2 regions of the Serratia sarumanii genome follow, and region 2 is predicted to be linked to the other one. Evidence: predicted binding sites of a transcription regulator. Region 2 holds the regulator's gene; the other holds the start of a gene.
What was found. Region 2 encodes sigma-54, which starts transcription at its own class of promoters, with help from an activator protein. Its sites were predicted from a motif close to GTTGGCACANNTTTCGCTNT; they were not measured.
Positions count from the first base shown of each region.

Region 1 (8,290 bases), 1.1 Mb from region 2:
CAGCGCCAGCGTGTTTTGCGCAATGTAATTCTGCGGGCGAGACAGCAGCAGAGCGCGGAAGCGGGCGAGCTCGTCCTTGCTCGCCGTGGGGCCGATCAACATGCCGTAGCCGCCGGCGCCGTGCACCTCTTTCACGACCATCTGTTCGAGGTTGGCCAGCACATACGACAGTTCGTTTTTATGTCGGCACTGCCAGGTTGGCACGTTGTTGAGGATCGGTTCCTCTTGCAGGTAGAAGCGCACCATATCCGGCACGTAGGGGTAGATCGATTTGTCGTCGGCCACGCCGGTGCCGATGGCGTTGGCCAGCACCACATTGCCGGCGCGATACACCGACAGCAGCCCCGGTACGCCGAGCATCGAGTCCGGCCGAAACGCCAGCGGATCGAGGAAGGCGTCGTCCACCCGACGATAGATCACGTCCACTTTGCACGGCCCGGCGGTGGTGCGCATGAAGACCGCGCCGTCCTTGACGAACAGATCGGCGCTTTCGACCAGCTCCACCCCCATCTGCTGCGCCAGGAAACTGTGCTCAAAATAGGCGCTGTTGAAGCGGCCCGGCGTCAGCACCACCACGGTGGGATCGTTGATGGGCGAGCTTTCGCGCAGCGTTTGCAGCAGGTGCGACGGGTAGCGCTCCACCGGCGCGATGCGTTGCCGGGCGAACAGTTCCGGATAGAGACGCATCATCATTTTGCGGTTTTCCAGCATGTAAGAGACGCCGGACGGGGTGCGCAAGTTATCTTCCAGCACGTAGTATTGGCCGTCGCTGTTGCGGACCATGTCCACGCCGACGATATGCGCATAGATATCGCGATGCAGATCAACGCCTTGCATACAGGGTTGATACTGATCGTTGGCCAGCACCTGCTCCGCCGGAATGAGGCCGGCCTTCAGAATATGCTGCTGGTGGTAAATGTCATGCAGGAAGGCATTGAGCGCCTGTACGCGCTGGCGAATGCCGCGATCGAGCATCGCCCATTCGACGGCCGGAATAATGCGCGGCACGCTGTCGAACGGGATCAACCGCTCAGCGCCGTCATCGTCGCCGTAGACGTTGAAGGTGATGCCCACCCGGTGAAACAGCAGCGCAGCCTCTTCCCGCTTGCGTTGCACGGCCTGGTGATCGGCCTGCTGCAGCCATTGCCAGTAGGCGTCGTAGTGGCCACGGTGTTTTCCCTCAGCCAGAAGCATCTCATCAAAAAACGGTGAAGCGGAAAGATTGATATTCAGCATCGTCACCTCGTCGACATTGCAGGCTGTCAATCAATCGAGCATAAAACGTGCCAAGGCGATAACGGGCGAAAATGGCGCAGAGCGAGGCTGCCGCGGCGAAAAACGCCCGTTCGCGGTGCAGGTTTGGCGTGACGACGCCTTAATATAGGGCGAAAAGGCGGCGGCGGTGAGCGCTAAAGGCGCAGGGACGGCAGGCTGTCGGGGCAGAGCAGAAATAAAAACGGCCAGTCTGCACTGGCCGTGATGCGCGTGACCGTCGATTAACGACGCACGGCGATGGCTTCGATTTCGATCTTCACGTCTTTCGGCAGACGCGCCACTTCCACGCAGGAGCGGGCCGGGAACGGCGCGCTGTGCTCGGTGAAGAAGGCTTCGTACGCGGCGTTGACGGTGGCGAAGTCGTTCAGATCTTTCACGAACACGGTGGTTTTCACGATGTCGGCAACGATCAGGCCGGCGGCTTCGACGATCGCTTTGACGTTTTCCAGCGACTGGCGCGCCTGAGCGGCCACGTCGTCGGCGACGGCGCCGGTTTTCGGATCGACCGGGATCTGGCCGGAAGTGATGATCATGCTGCCCAGATCAACGCCCTGCACGTAAGGACCAATGGCTGCCGGGGCGAGTTCAGTGCTGATATTACGTGACATGTTTTCTCCTGATAGACCCGTTGTCTTTCACGCCGCTGCGCGGTCGGCCGCAGCTTGAAATTCGGTGGGTAGCAACGTGGGTAGAGTTATTTTCAGGCACCCATTATAGGGAGTGACGCGCAGATTAACAGCGCCGCTCCCGCTAAAAGGGCAGAATTCAGTCGGCCTGCAACACCACCTGATGCTCGAACTCTTTCTCGCAATAGCGGCACTTCAGGTGCACTTCGCCGTCGCGCGGCTTCACGCTGAAGCTCGACGCCACCGGCTCGCTGCGGCTGATGCAGTTGCTGTTCGGGCAGGTCAGCACCCCGTCGATGTGGTCAGGCAGGCTGAGGGTCAGCTTGCGCACCACTTCGTAGTTATCGATGCGGTTTACCGTGGCCTTCGGCGCGTACATCGCCAGCTGGTTGGCCTGCTGCTCGGTCAGGAAGGTGTTCTCGATCTTGATCAGATCCTTGCGGCCCAGCGCGTTGGAGGGCAAGTTCAGGCCAATGGTGATGCGCTGGTCGGTGGCGGTCAGTTTGAACAGCGTCAGCAGTTTGAAACCGATCTGCGCCGGAATGTGGTCGATCACCGTGCCGCATTTGATCGCTTCGACCTGCAGTTTGTTGTCGTGAGTCATGGCGGTTCCCCCTTAAAGAGCCAAATCTGCGTTAAGCACCAGCGCCAGCAGCGCCTGGCGGGCGAAGATGCCGTTGCCCGCCTGCTGGAAGTAGTAGGCATGCGGCGTTTTATCCACGTCGGTGGCGATCTCGTCGATGCGCGGCAGCGGGTGCAGCACCTTGAGGTTGGCGCGCGCGCCGGCCAGATCCGCGGCGCGCAGCACGAACTGCGCTTTCACGTTGGCGTACTCGGAAGGATCGAGGCGCTCTTTCTGTACCCGGGTCATGTAGAGAATATCCAGTTCCGGCACCACTTCTTCAATGCTGCTGTGCAGGCTGTACTCGATGCCTTTCTCTTCCAGCATTTTCAGGATGTAGGCCGGCATCGCCAGCGCGTCCGGGGCGATGAAGTAGAAACGGTTGCCTTCGAACTTGGCCAGCGCCTGGGTGAGCGAGTGCACGGTGCGGCCGTACTTCAGGTCGCCGACCATGGCGATGCTGAGGTTGCTCAGGCGACCCTGGGTTTCCTGGATGGTGAACAGATCCAGCAGGGTCTGGGTCGGGTGCTGGTTGGCGCCGTCGCCGGCGTTGAGCACCGGCACGTTGCCGGAGAACTCCGAGGCCATGCGCGCCGCGCCTTCCTGCGGGTGGCGCATCACGATGGCGTCCACGTAGGTGCTGATCACCGAGATGGTGTCGGCCAGGGTTTCGCCTTTCTTGCCGAGCGAGGTGTTGCTGCCGTCGGCGAAACCGACTACCGAGGCGCCGAGGCGGTGCATCGAGGTCTCGAACGACAGGCGGGTACGGGTCGAGGCTTCGAAGAAGCAGCTGGCGATCACCTTGTGTTTCAACAGTTCCGGCTGCGGGTTGGCTTTCAGACCGGCGGCGGTGCGCAGCACCAGCTCCAGATCCTCGCGGCTGAGATCGTTAATAGAGATGATGTGTTTGTGATACAGCGGGTTGGCCATTTTTCACTCCTCCTCGACGCGTGCCCGTGGCGCGGGACTTTGGGATATTCTCAAGGCAAAAAAAAGCCCCTCAATGAGGGGCTTGAAACGATCGGTTTAGCAACAGGAGAAACAACGGCAGCTGGCCGCCGATAGGCAGTCGGTTTTGTCGATTGCGGCTAACAAAACAAACGTCGTTTTTCATGCTTTCTCCTGGCAAATTGTGGCGCATTATACTCGCGCTTTTCGCCACTGCAAGCGTTAAAACGCCGTTTTTTGCCGCCCCGCAATCGATTGGCCGGCGATGGCCGCCCGCCGGCTATTTGCTGACGCGATCGTAGTAGACCATGTCGGCGTTCAGCCCCTGCTGGTAGCCTTTGACGTTGTCGCGCAGCACCACTTCGGTTTTGGCCTGATCGATAAACACGTACGGCGAACTGCGCTGCAGTTCCTGCTGCATGGCGGTATACAGCGCGCGGCGCTTGGCCGGATCGGCTTCGGCCAGCGCCGCCAGAGTCTGCTGGTTCAACTGCGGGATCTGCCAGCCGTTCAGCCCGGCCACCGTGCTGCTTTTGCCGTCGTTGTAGGCGAAGGCGCTGGCGTTGGAGTGGGCGTCGAAGTAATCCGGGATCCACAGGCGGATCGCCGCCTGATGCTGCCTGGCGCGCACGCGGGAGTAAACCTGGCTGCCCGCAGCCGGCAGCAGCTCGACCTTCACGCCAGCGGCGGCGAAGCTGCCCTGCAGAGCCTGCGCGATGGTGATGAACGGCGGTTTGTTCTCTACGTCCAGCGTAAAGGTGGCGTGGGTGATGCCTGCCTTGGCCAGGATGGCTTTCGCCTTGGCCGGATCGTAGCTGAACGGGTTGGTCTCCAGCGCGCCCGGCAGCCCGACCGGCAGGAAGCTCTGGTGCACGAAGTATTGGCCCTTCAGCAGATCCTTCGTGATGCCCTGATAATCCACCAGATAGCGCGCCGCTTCCCAGAAGGCCGGGTTGTTCAGCAGCGGATTGGCGCCGTTGCCGGTGTTGAACACCAGGTAGTTTTGTTCGGCGGACGGGATCTCCAGCACCTTGACGCCCGGTTGGTTTTTCAGCGTGTCGGTCTGATCGGCGCCCAGTTCGCGGGCGATATCGGCGTCGCCCTGCTGGATCAGCAGGCGGCGGGTGGCCGGATCCGGCACGTTTTTAATGATGATGTTTTTCAGCTGCGGCTTGTCGCCCGGCGTGGTGGGGTTGGCGTCCAGCACGATCGCCTGATGCGGCTGATAGACGCGCATCTTGAACGGGCCGCTGCCGGCGGAGTGCATTTTCAGCCAGGCGTTGCCGAAGTCGCCGTCTTTGACGTTGGCCAGCGCCGCCTTGCTGTCGACGATCGAGGCGATCGGCGTCGAAAGAATATTCAGCGCCACCGCCGGGCTGACGTCCGCCGTCCAGCGCAGCTGCACCGTATGTTCGTCGATCTTCTTCAGCTGCGCGTCGATGTTGTCCGGCTGCCAGCCGAGCACGTTGAGGATGAACGCCGGCGACTTGTTCATCTTGACCGCGCGGCTGTAGGAAAAGATCACGTCGTCGGCGGTCAGCGGGTTGCCGGAGGCGAACGCCGCCTGCGGCCGCAGTTTCACCGTCAGCGTTTTGGCCGCCGCATCGCTCTGCCAGCTTTCCGCCAGCACCGGCGCTACCTTGGCCGGATCGTCGCGATCCGCCTGCACCAGCCGCTGATACAGGCTGGGCACCGTCTGGATGCTGGAGAGTTCGTTGGCTTCCGCCGGATCGAGGCTGACGATGTCATCCAGCGATTGCACCACCACCAGCGTATTCGGCGGCGTGGCGGCTAACGCGGCGGCGGGCAGGGCGGTGAGCAGGAACAGCGGCAAGAGTTTGGCTTTCATCGGTGTGTATCCCCTGAAGGCGCCGCAGGGCGACGCTGAGAACGGTTTGTTATCGTTGGTTTTTACGGCGCGGGCGCCGTCGGCCTGTCACGGTAGAGCCTTTGCCGGCGGTGAGCAAAGGTCAATCCGCTATTTGATATTCCTGGAATATATTAGCCGCCCTGGCCGGGGGCGCCAGGGCGGAGGGGAGGGCGGTCAGAGGGTTTCGCTCAGGGTGGCGACCAGCACCGCCTTGATGGTGTGCAGCCGGTTTTCCGCCTGATCGAACACCACGCTGTGCGCCGACTCGAACACTTCGTCGGTCACTTCCATGCCGCCGTGCAGATCGTACTGCTGCGCCATCTGCTTGCCGAGCGTGGTTTGATCGTCGTGGAACGCCGGCAGGCAGTGCAGAAACTTCACGTTCGGGTTGCCGGTCAGCTTCAGCATCGCCATGTTGACCTGATACGGCCGCAGCAGCGCGATACGCTCCTGCCAGGTCTCTTTCGGTTCACCCATCGACACCCACACGTCGGTGTAGAGGAAGTCGGCGTCTTGCACCCCTTCGGCGATGTCTTCGGTCAGGGTGAGTTTCGCGCCGGTTTGCTGCGCCAGCGCCTGGCATTCGGCCACCAGCTCCGGCTGTGGCCAGCAGGCCTTCGGCGCCACCAGCCGCAGATCCATGCCCGCCAGCGCGGCGGCTTCCAGCAGCGTGTTGCCCATGTTGTTGCGCGCGTCGCCGACGTACGCCAGCTTCACTTCACTCAGCGCCTTGCCCGGCAGGTGTTCCTGCACGGTGAGCAGGTCCGCCAGCAATTGGGTAGGGTGAAACTCGTCGGTTAGGCCGTTCCACACTGGCACGCCGGCGTGCTGCGCCAGGGTTTCCACCAGCGCCTGGCCGTAGCCGCGATACTGAATACCGTCGTACAGGCGGCCCAGCACCCGGGCGGTGTCTTTCATCGACTCCTTATGGCCGATCTGGCTGCCGCTCGGGCCGAGGTAAGTGACCTGCGCGCCCTGATCGAATGCGGCAACTTCGAAAGAGCATCGCGTGCGGGTCGAGTCTTTTTCGAAGATGAGCGCAATGTTTTTGCCCTGCAGCCGGCGCTGTTCCTGCCCCTGCTTCTTGGCCTGCTTCAGATCGGCCGCCAGTTTCAGCAGCGCCTGCAGCTCGGCGGGGGTGAAATCCATTAACCTCAGAAAGTGACGTTGGTAGAACGCATTGCCGGTGCTCATAGTCCGATTCCCTGATTGCTTAATTGAATTAAAATTCACTTTATATGTATGAATATTCAAATTCAACCCCGGCGAGGAAATCTTTCACGTTTATCGTGGAAGCAACGTCGGCGGTGTGTGAAAATAGAAGGAATGAAGGCCATTTGACTTGAGGATATAGGCATGGCAAACCGCGAATTGCTGGAAGAACAACGTGAAGAGACCCGCCTGATCATCGAAGAACTGCTGGAAGACGGCAGCGATCCGGACGCGCTCTACACCATCGAGCACCATCTGTCCGCCGAGAAATTTGAGGTTCTGGAGCAGGCCGCCGTTGAGGCCTTCAAGCTGGGCTACGAAGTGACCGACGCCGAAGAGCTGGAAGTGGAAGACGGTTCGATGGTGATGTGCTGCGACGTGATCAGCGAAGTCGGCCTGAACGCCGAGCTGATCGACGCCCAGGTCGAGCAGCTGGTGGCGCTGGCGGAACGCTGCGGCGTCAACTACGACGGCTGGGGCACCTACTTCGAAGATCCGAACGGTGAAGACGGTGAGGATGACGAAGACGGCGACTACATCGACGAAGACGACGACGGCAAACGCCACTGATTAACCCCGCTTATTCACTTGGGCCGGTTCTCGCCGGCCCCTGATAAACGCCATGACATACCAATCCCTGTTAGCCCCGATTTTAAGCTTCCTGCACTGTGAAACCCCCGACGCCTGGATCGACGCCGCGCGCCGTCCGGAAAACCTGCAGCTGTTGCTGACCGACCACCTGGTGTGCGAGCTGAAAGCCGCGCAGACCGGCATGTGGCTGATCCGCCGTTACGTGGCGGACAAAGAGAGCGGTGACGCGCTGTTGGCGCTGCTGCGCCCTTACGAGGCGTTTCTGCACGAAGCGCAGGGCGCGCCGGACACGCTGTTTCGTCAGGGCCAGTTCACCCGCAAGATCCTGCCGAAAAACGGCTCGGCCTACGGCCAGGATCTGGCGGATCGCATGGTGCTGTTGATCAAGGAAGAGTTGCATCACTTCTCGCAGGTGCTGGAGATCATGCAGGCGCGTGGGATCCCGTATCGCAAGATCACCGCCAGCCGCTACGCCAAGGGCATGATCCGCGAGATCCGCACCCACGATCCGGCGACGCTGATCGACAAACTGATCTGCGGCGCCTACATCGAAGCGCGATCCTGCGAACGCTTCGCCAAACTGGCGCCGCACCTGGACGACGAGCTGAACCGCTTTTACGTCTCGCTGCTGCGATCCGAAGCGCGCCACTATCAGGACTACCTGACGCTGGCCGAGCAGATCGCCGGCGGTGACATCAGCGAACGGGTGGCGCATTTCGGCCGCCTCGAGGCTGAGCTGATCCTGTCGCCGGACAGCGAACTGCGCTTTCACAGCGGCGTGCCCGCCGCCGCCTGACGTTGAGGCGCGCCCTTACTGCGGCGCGCCCAGCAACAGATCCACCGCCTTTTCCGCCAGCATGATGGTCGGTGCATTGGTGTTGCCGCTGGTGAGCTGCGGCATCACCGAGCAGTCGATCACCCGCAGCTGCTCAAATCCGTGCACCCGCAGCTGCGGATCGGTCACCGCGTCCTGGGGCGACGGCCCCATGCGGCAGCTGCCCACCGGGTGATACACCGTCTTGCAGAAGTTGCGTACGAACTCTTCCAGCTGCGCTTCGTCGCGCGTCCACTCCGGCTGCGGCATCAGCAGATTTTTGATCAGCGGCTTCAGCGCCGCGGTTTGCAGGAAATCCAGGCCGAACTTCA
Region 1 is NZ_CP124750.1:471,233-479,522, forward strand. It holds gene SSARUM_RS02185 (circularly permuted type 2 ATP-grasp protein) at 1-1,236, opposite strand, end outside; gene ridA (2-iminobutanoate/2-iminopropanoate deaminase) at 1,497-1,883, opposite strand; gene pyrI (aspartate carbamoyltransferase regulatory subunit) at 2,041-2,505, opposite strand; gene pyrB (aspartate carbamoyltransferase) at 2,518-3,453, opposite strand; gene SSARUM_RS02205 (ABC transporter substrate-binding protein) at 3,752-5,320, opposite strand; gene argF (ornithine carbamoyltransferase) at 5,516-6,535, opposite strand; gene rraB (ribonuclease E inhibitor RraB) at 6,698-7,123, shown strand; gene miaE (tRNA isopentenyl-2-thiomethyl-A-37 hydroxylase MiaE) at 7,176-7,940, shown strand; gene SSARUM_RS02225 (GMC family oxidoreductase) at 7,956-8,290, opposite strand, start outside.
Region 1: SSARUM_RS02185 (circularly permuted type 2 ATP-grasp protein) is a predicted target of sigma-54. The motif match lies at 1,272-1,291, and genes of this name have one in related genera.

Region 2 (8,290 bases):
GCATTGCCCAGTTCAGCGTGGGCGCCGGCGGTGAGTTGAAACCGGTGGCGGAAACCTGGACGCGCGGCGATTACCCGCGTTCGCTGGCGCTGAGCCCGGATGGCCGCTATCTGTATGCGTTGAACCAGCGCAGCGATAACATCACCCGCTTCAGCGTAAACCCGACGGACGGCAAACTCAGCGTTGTGGGCGGCTATCTGCCGATCGGCAGCCCCTCGCAAATGGCGTTTCTGCCGCCGCCGAAGTAACCCGTGGCCCGCCCGGTTCGCCGGGCGGGTCGCCTGATTGACGGACACAGAATGGTGCGATTTCCTTACCCGCGTTTGGCTTACTTGTTCGATGCTTTGCAAACCGAGACTTTGCCGCAGGATGAGCTGGCGAAGCGTTTCGCCGTGTCCACCCGCACGGTGCGGGCGGACATCACCGCGCTGAACGAGATTCTGGACAAATACGGCGCGCGTTTCGTGCATAACCGCGGGGCCGGCTATCGCCTGCAGGTCGATAACGCCGCGCTGTTCAGCGCCCTGCAGCATCAGGAGCGCCGCAAGCATGCCACCCCGCGCAGCGCGCAGGAGCGTGTGCATTATCTGCTGGTGCGTTTTTTGACCTCAGCCTTCTCCCTTAAACTGGAAGATCTGGCCGACGAGTGGTTCGTCAGCCGCGGTACGTTGCAAAACGACATGGCTGAGGTGAGAGAGCGTCTGGCGCACTATCAATTGACGATTGAAACCAAGCCGCGTTACGGCATGAAGCTGTTCGGCACGGAGATGGCGATCCGCGCCTGCCTGACCGATCTGCTGTTCCAACTGCAGCTGGCCGACGCCGAGAACCCGCTGCTCAACAACGAGATCCTGCTGCAGCCGCAGGTAGCGGCGTTCGCCGGATTGCTGCACCCGCTGCTGTCGCAATACGCCATTCGCCTGACCGACGAGGGCGAGCAGTACCTGATCTTCTACTGCGCGGTGGCGCTGCGGCGCATCAACGACGGCTATCCGCTGCCGGACTTCGAGGTGGAAGACGGCGACGACGCGGTGCGCCAGGTATCGACCCGCCTGGCGGCGGAACTGCGTTCGGCCTCCGGCAAAGAGATCTCGATGGCCGAAGAGGCCTATCTGCGGGTCAATATCGCCGCGCGGCGCGTGCAGGACGTGCAGCCGACCGAGATCAACGCCGACGATGAAGAAGCGCTGGTGGACTACATCCTGTCCTACATCAACGCACACTATAACTACAACCTGCAGGGCGACGAGCAGCTGCGGGCCGATCTGCTCACCCATATCAAGACCATGATTACGCGGGTGAAATACCAGATCAATATCCCCAATCCGCTGTTGGCCAACATCAAGCAGCACTATCCGATGGCTTACGACGTGACGCTGGCGGCGGTCTCCAGCTGGGGCAAATACACCCCCTATACCCTGAGCGAGAATGAGATAGGCTACCTGGTGCTGCACATCGGCGTGGGGCTGGAGCGGCATTACAACATCGGTTATGAACGCCACCCGCAGGTGATGCTGGTGTGCGATACCGGCAACTCGACGGTGCGCATGATCCAGGCGCAGATTGCGCGTAAGTATCCGCAGTTGGTGATGACGCGCATCGTCTCGCTGCGCGATTACGAGATGCTTGCGCATATCGACGAAGACTTCGTGATTTCCACCGCCCGCATCGGCGAAAAGAACAAGCCGGTGGTGGTGATGTCGCCGTTCCCAACCGATTACCAGCTGGAGCAGCTGGGCAAGCTGGTGCTGGTGGATCGCACCCGACCGTACATGCTGGAGAAGTTTTTCGACGCCGAGCATTTCATGGTGCTCAACGAGCCGCTGACGCAGGCGGAACTGTTCAGCCGGGTGTGCGGCCAGCTGGAGCGGGAAGGGTACGTCGGCGCGGACTTTTATCCGTCGGTGGTCGAACGCGAGGCGATCGTCTCCACCTTGCTGGGCGAGGGCATCGCGCTGCCGCACTCGCTGGGGCTGCTGGCCAAAAAGACCGTGGTGGTGACGCTGCTGGCGCCGCAGGGCGTCGCCTGGGGAGAAGGCGAGGTCGCGCACGTGATTTTCCTGCTGGCGATCAGCAAGAGCGACTATGAAGAGGCGATGGCGATCTACGAGCTGTTCGTCACCTTCGTGCGTGAACGCTCAATGAGCCTCCTGCTGAGCAGCGACAGCTTCGACAGCTTTAAAGCGGTGGCGCTGGACTGCTTGAGCCGGAGCTGAGTGGGAGAGGATATGGGGGATTGGGCTCAGCGGCTAATCTTCATCAAACCCGGAGTTGAACAGCTCGACGACCGCCTCCAGTGCGTTGACTTCGTCGGGGCCGGTCGCTTCGACTTCGATATGCCGGCCCTGGGCGGAGTCCAGCATCAGCAGCGCGATGACGCTGCTGGCCTCGGCTTCGGTGCCGCTTTCGTTGCGCAGCATCACTTCGGCGTCGAAGCTTTGTACCAGCTCGAACAGTTTCATCGCCGGGCGCGCGTGCATGCCCAGCTTGTTTTTGATTTCAACCGTCTGTTTGACCGTCATTGTTTGCGCTTTTCCAGCGTGCGGTGGCGCGACTGCACGTTCTTGCCGCGCGAGCGGAAGTAATCGGCCAGCTGTTCCGCCACGTACACCGAGCGGTGCTTGCCGCCGGTACAGCCGATGGCGACCGTCAGGTAGCTGCGGTTGTTGGTTTCCAGCATCGGCAGCCATTGCTCCAGGTAGCTGCGGGTCTGGTAGATGAAGTTGTGCACTTCGGTATGGCGATCGAGGAACGACGCGACCGGCTTATCCAGACCGGTCATCGGCCGCAGCTTCGGATCCCAGTGCGGGTTCGGCAGGAAGCGCACGTCGAACACGTAGTCGGCGTCGATCGGGATGCCGTGCTTGAAGCCGAAGGATTCGAACACCATGGTCAGCTCGCGCTCACGCTTGCCCAGCAGGCGGGTGCGCAGCATTTCGGCCAGCTCGTGCACCGACATTTCCGAGGTATCGATAATCAGGTCAGCCCGCGAGCGCAGCGGTTCGAGCAGATCGCTCTCTTCGTCGATGGCGCTTTCCAGCGACAGGTTTTTGCTGGAGAGCGGGTGCAGGCGGCGGGTGTCGCTGTAACGGCGGATCAGCGTGTTGCGATCGGCGTCGAGGAACAGCAGCTGCGGCGAGAAGCTGTCCGGCAGCTGAGTCATCGCGTATTCGAACACTTCCGGCGATTCCGGCATGTTGCGCACGTCGATGCTGACCGCCGCGGAGATATTGCGTTCCGCCAGCGTATTGGCGAGCTGCGGCAGCAGCACCACCGGCAGGTTGTCAACGCAGTAAAAACCCATGTCTTCCAGCGCCCGCAAGGCGACGGATTTTCCGGAACCGGAACGGCCGCTGACAATCATCAGCACCATGTGGCAACTCCCCTGGCATCGCGGCGGCGTTCATCGCCACCGGTGGAAACTTTGTTATTCCGGCCGAGGCCGGATCCATCATCGTGAAACAGTAACGTTATCCGGGCTGGAAGTCACGCCGGCCGGGCATCACTCGGTGATGATTTGGTAAAGTTCTTCGTCGCTTTGCGCGGCGCGCAGGCGGCGGCATACGGTTTTGTCGGCCAGGCGTTTGGCGACCAGCGACAGGGTATGCAAATGGGTTTTGCACTGATCGGCAGGCACCAGCAGCGCGAACAGCAGGTCGACCGGCTGGTTGTCGATAGCGTCGAAAGCGATGGGTTGGTCGAGACGGATAAACACGCCAACGGCCCGCAGTGTGTCCTCTTCCAGTTTGCCGTGGGGAATGGCGATACCGTTGCCGATACCGGTGCTGCCCATGCGCTCCCGGGTGAGAACCGCGTCAAACACCACCTGCGAAGGTAGATTGAGCTGTTTGGCGGCCAGTTCGCTGATAATTTCCAAAGCCCGCTTCTTGCTGGTGCAGTGTACCGAGCTTTTGGTGCACTCGATGTTTAACACCGAGCTTAATTGCATATATTCGTTGTTCATCTCATCTTCACTTAAAACCGCGCCGCCGGGCGCACCCGGCAAGGCGGTTTTTCGTCGGTTTTAACCCTGATTACCGTTCGGCGCGTCACCCATGCGGGTCACGCGCCGAAGGGCGAGGCGGCGACGGATGCCGCCTCATGGAGTGGGTTAGGGTGTCAGTGTTGCTTCAATTTGTCTTTATGTTTGTTCAATTGACGTGCCAATTTGTCGATCAGCGTATCAATTGCGGCATACATATTCTCGTCTTCCGAGGTGGCGTGCAACTCGCCTCCATTCACGTGCACCGTTGCTTCCGCAATTTGCTGCACTTTTTCCACACTTAATACAACATACACCTGATTAATGCGATCAAAATACTGTTCGAGTTTGGCGAACTTGTTGTTCACGAACTCGCGCAACGGATCGGTGATTTCGATGTGGTGTCCGGTAATGTTGAGCTGCATAGTGTCTTCCTTCTCAATAGAGGTCAAACCAACTGTTTACGCTGGTTCGACGGCGGGATGGACAAAGACTCTCGGTACTTGGCGACGGTGCGCCGCGCCACGATGATCCCCTGATCGGCGAGCAGGGTGGCCAGCTTGCTGTCGCTGAGTGGCTTGGCGGGGTTTTCCGCCGCAATCAATTTCTTCACCAACGCGCGGATCGCCGTCGAGGAGGCTTCGCCGCCGCTGTCGGTATTCACGTGGCTGGAGAAGAAATACTTCAATTCAAAAATGCCGCGTGGGCTGTGCAGAAACTTCTGCGTGGTGACGCGCGAGATCGTCGATTCATGCATCTCCACGGCCTGGGCGATATCCGCCAGCACCATGGGTTTCATAAACTCTTCGCCTTGCTCGAAGAACGCCTGCTGTTGGCTGACGATGCAGCGGGTGACCTTCAGCAGCGTCTCGTTGCGGCTCTCCAGGCTTTTAATCAGCCACTTGGCTTCCTGCAGGTTGCTGCGGATAAACTGGCCGTCGGCTTCGCTGCGGGCGCTGTTGCCCAGCGCGGCGTACTGCTGATTGATCTTCAAACGCGGCACGCTGTCGCCGTTGAGCTCGACCGTCCATTTGTTCTGCGTCTTGCGCACCAGCACGTCCGGGATCACGTATTCCGACTCGCCGGTATTGATCGACTGCCCCGGGCGCGGATCGAGCGACTGAATCAGCAGCATCGCTTCTTTCAGTGTATCTTCTTTTAGCCGGGTTGATCGCATCAGGCTGCGAAAGTCGTGGTTGGCCAACAGATCCAGATGGTCGCTGATGATCAGCCGCGCTTCGGCCAGGTAAGGGGTGTCTTTGGCGTATTGGGAGAGCTGCACCAGCAGGCAATCGCGCAGATCGCGCGCGGCGACGCCGATCGGATCGAAACGCTGCACGCGCTTCAATACCGCCTCGACTTCCTCGAGGGTCACGTTCTCGTCGCCCAGGCTTTCCAGAATGTCTTCCAGCGGCACGGTGAGATAGCCGGTGTCGTCCACCGCGTCGACGATGGAGGTGGCGATGGCGGCGTCGGTATCGGAGAACGGCGTCAGATCCACCTGCCACATCAGGTAATCCTGCAGCGTTTGGGTGGTCTCGCCCTGATAGACCGGCAGTTCGTCGTCGCTGTAGTCGGTGCCGGTGCCGGACGGCGTGCCGGCGGTGTAGATCTCATCCCAGGTGGCGTCCAGCGGCAGCTCTTCCGGCATGTCTTTCTGTTCCAGCGCCTCGCGGGTATCGAGCCCCTCGGTCTCCTGGGTTTCTTTGGCGTCGATTTCGTCGTGCAGATCGGTCTGTTCAAGCAGCGGATTGCTCTCCAGCGCCAGCTGGATTTCTTGCTGAAGCTCAAGCGTGGACAACTGCAGCAGGCGGATCGCCTGCTGGAGCTGAGGAGTCATGGCCAGCTGTTGGCTGAGCCTGAGTTGCAAACCTTGCTTCATAGTTTTCTGTCTACTTCCGTTAACGGTGTCGCCCCGCAGGGCGCGCCGGCGCTTAGAGGCGGAACTCTTCGCCCAGATAAACGCGTTTAACCTGCTCGTCGGCCAGAATAGCATCCGGCGTGCCGTGAGCAATCAGTTTGCCCTGGCTGACGATGTAGGCGCGTTCACACACGTCCAGCGTCTCGCGCACGTTGTGGTCGGTGATCAGCACGCCCAGGCCGCTGTCACGCAGGTGCTCGATGATTTTCTTGATATCGATAACGGAGATCGGATCCACCCCGGCGAAGGGTTCGTCCAGCAGTATGAATTTCGGGTTGGCCGCCAGCGCGCGGGCGATTTCGACACGGCGACGCTCACCGCCGGACAGCGCCTGGCCGAGGCTGTCGCGCAGATGGGAGATATGGAACTCTTCCATCAGCTCCTTGGCGCGGTCTTCGCGCTGTTCGCTGGTGAGGTCGGGGCGAATCTCCAGCACCGCCATCAGGTTGTCGTACACGCTCAGGCGGCGGAAGATCGAGGCTTCCTGCGGCAGGTAACCGATGCCGCGGCGCGCGCGGGCGTGCAGCGGCAGCAGACTGATGTCTTCTTCGTCGATCACGATGCGCCCGGCGTCGCGTGGCACGATGCCGACCACCATGTAGAAGGTGGTGGTTTTACCGGCGCCGTTCGGCCCGAGCAGGCCGACGATCTCGCCGGATTTCACTTTCAGGCTGACGTCTTCGACAACTTTACGGCCCTTGTAGGCTTTCGCCAGGTTTTCTGCGATGAGTGTTGCCATAAGTGATTAGTTACTCTTTTTCTGCTCGTTTTTGTCTTGCAACTGCGACGGTACCAGAACCGTTGTCACGCGTTTGCCTTTGTCGCTAAACGCCTGCATTTGCTGCTGTTGCACCAGATAGGTGATGCGATCGCCTTTCACGTTGCTGTCGAGCTGCTCCAGATAGGCGTTGCCCGTCAGGGTCACCAGCTGGGTCGCCACGTCGTAACGCACTTTCTGCGCGTGGCCTTTGACCGGCTTGCCGCTGTCCTGCATCTGGTAGAAGGTTACCGGGTTGCCGAACGCTTCAATATAGGTCTTATTCTGATCTCCGCCCGGGCGGGTGACCACCACCTTGTCGGCGCGAATATCGATGGTGCCTTGCTTGATCACCACGTTGTCGGTGAAGGTGCTGACGTTGCTCTGCATGTCCAACGACTGCTTGAGCGAGTCGATGCTGACCGGCTGGCTGGAGTCGGATTTCAGCGCCAGAGCGGGGGCGCTGGCGGCCAAAACTAAGCTGCCGAGCAACAGGTTACGGAGTTGGTTTTTGGTTCTGAATTTCATAGTTGGTCTTAACCTTATCAATCAGCTCAGCGGTTTTGGTCCGCAGGTTCCCACGCATTTTCATGCCGTTAGAGGTAAAATTGGTCCCGTAAATCGTGACTTCGTCATCGGAGGTGACGTCCTGGGTGACCAGGTTTACCTGAGCGTTGTCCGTCTTAATTTTTTCCAGCTGCGAGGTGGTGGTCAGGCTGTTTACCTCGACGTGACCATACAGATACAGCATCCGGTCTTTAGTCAGTTTGGCGCGATCGGCGCGAACTGACCAGGTGGCCACCGCATTCTCATCGAACAGCGTCATCACCGGCTGGGTGAACCAGCTCAGCTCGCCGGCGGTGTAATACTTCGCGTCTTCCGCCACCAGTTTGTAATTCAGCTTGCCGGCCGGGTTGTACACCACGGTGACCGTGTGCTGGCTCTGGTAGGTCGGATCCTTATCGTTGACCGGGCCAGGGGCCGTGTCGTCGCTAAAATCCGTCATGTTCCAGCCGATCAGCGCCAGAACGATCACCGTCAACAGGATGGTGATCCACAGTTTGGTTTTACTCATATCGACAGCCCTTTGGCGTCCTCCAGCTTATTTTGAGCCAAAAGAATGATGTCGCACAGTTCGCGCACCGCGCCGCGGCCGCCGGCAATGCGGGTGACGTAGTGGGCGCGCGGCGTCAGCAGCGGGTGGGCGTCCGCCACCGCGACCGCCAGGCCGACCTGCGCCATTACCGGCCAGTCGATCAGGTCATCGCCGATATAGGCGACCTGATCCGCCGTTAACGACAGTTTATCCAACAGTTCGCGGAAGGCCAAAAGCTTATCGGATTGCCCCTGATACAGATGGGTGATACCGAGCGTCTGCGCGCGGTCTTCCAGCAGCTTGGCGGAGCGACCGGTGATGATCGCCACCTCGATGTCCGAGGTTTTCAAGCAGCGGATGCCGTAGCCGTCGCGCACGTTGAACGCTTTCAATTCTTCACCGTTGTTGCCCATGAAGATCAGGCCGTCCGACAGCACGCCGTCAACGTCGCAAATCAACAGGCGGATGTTCCCGGCACGCGCCATAACCTCTTGTTCTACCGGCCCGTAGCAGGTTTCTACCATACCCATTCCG
Region 2 is NZ_CP124750.1:4,453,013-4,461,302, reverse strand. It holds gene SSARUM_RS21195 (lactonase family protein) at 1-248, shown strand, start outside; gene SSARUM_RS21190 (BglG family transcription antiterminator) at 300-2,216, shown strand; gene npr (PTS phosphocarrier protein NPr) at 2,250-2,522, opposite strand; gene rapZ (RNase adapter RapZ) at 2,519-3,373, opposite strand; gene ptsN (PTS IIA-like nitrogen regulatory protein PtsN) at 3,503-3,964, opposite strand; gene hpf (ribosome hibernation promoting factor) at 4,120-4,407, opposite strand; gene rpoN (RNA polymerase factor sigma-54) at 4,431-5,864, opposite strand; gene lptB (LPS export ABC transporter ATP-binding protein) at 5,917-6,642, opposite strand; gene lptA (lipopolysaccharide ABC transporter substrate-binding protein LptA) at 6,649-7,188, opposite strand; gene lptC (LPS export ABC transporter periplasmic protein LptC) at 7,157-7,735, opposite strand; gene kdsC (3-deoxy-manno-octulosonate-8-phosphatase KdsC) at 7,732-8,286, opposite strand.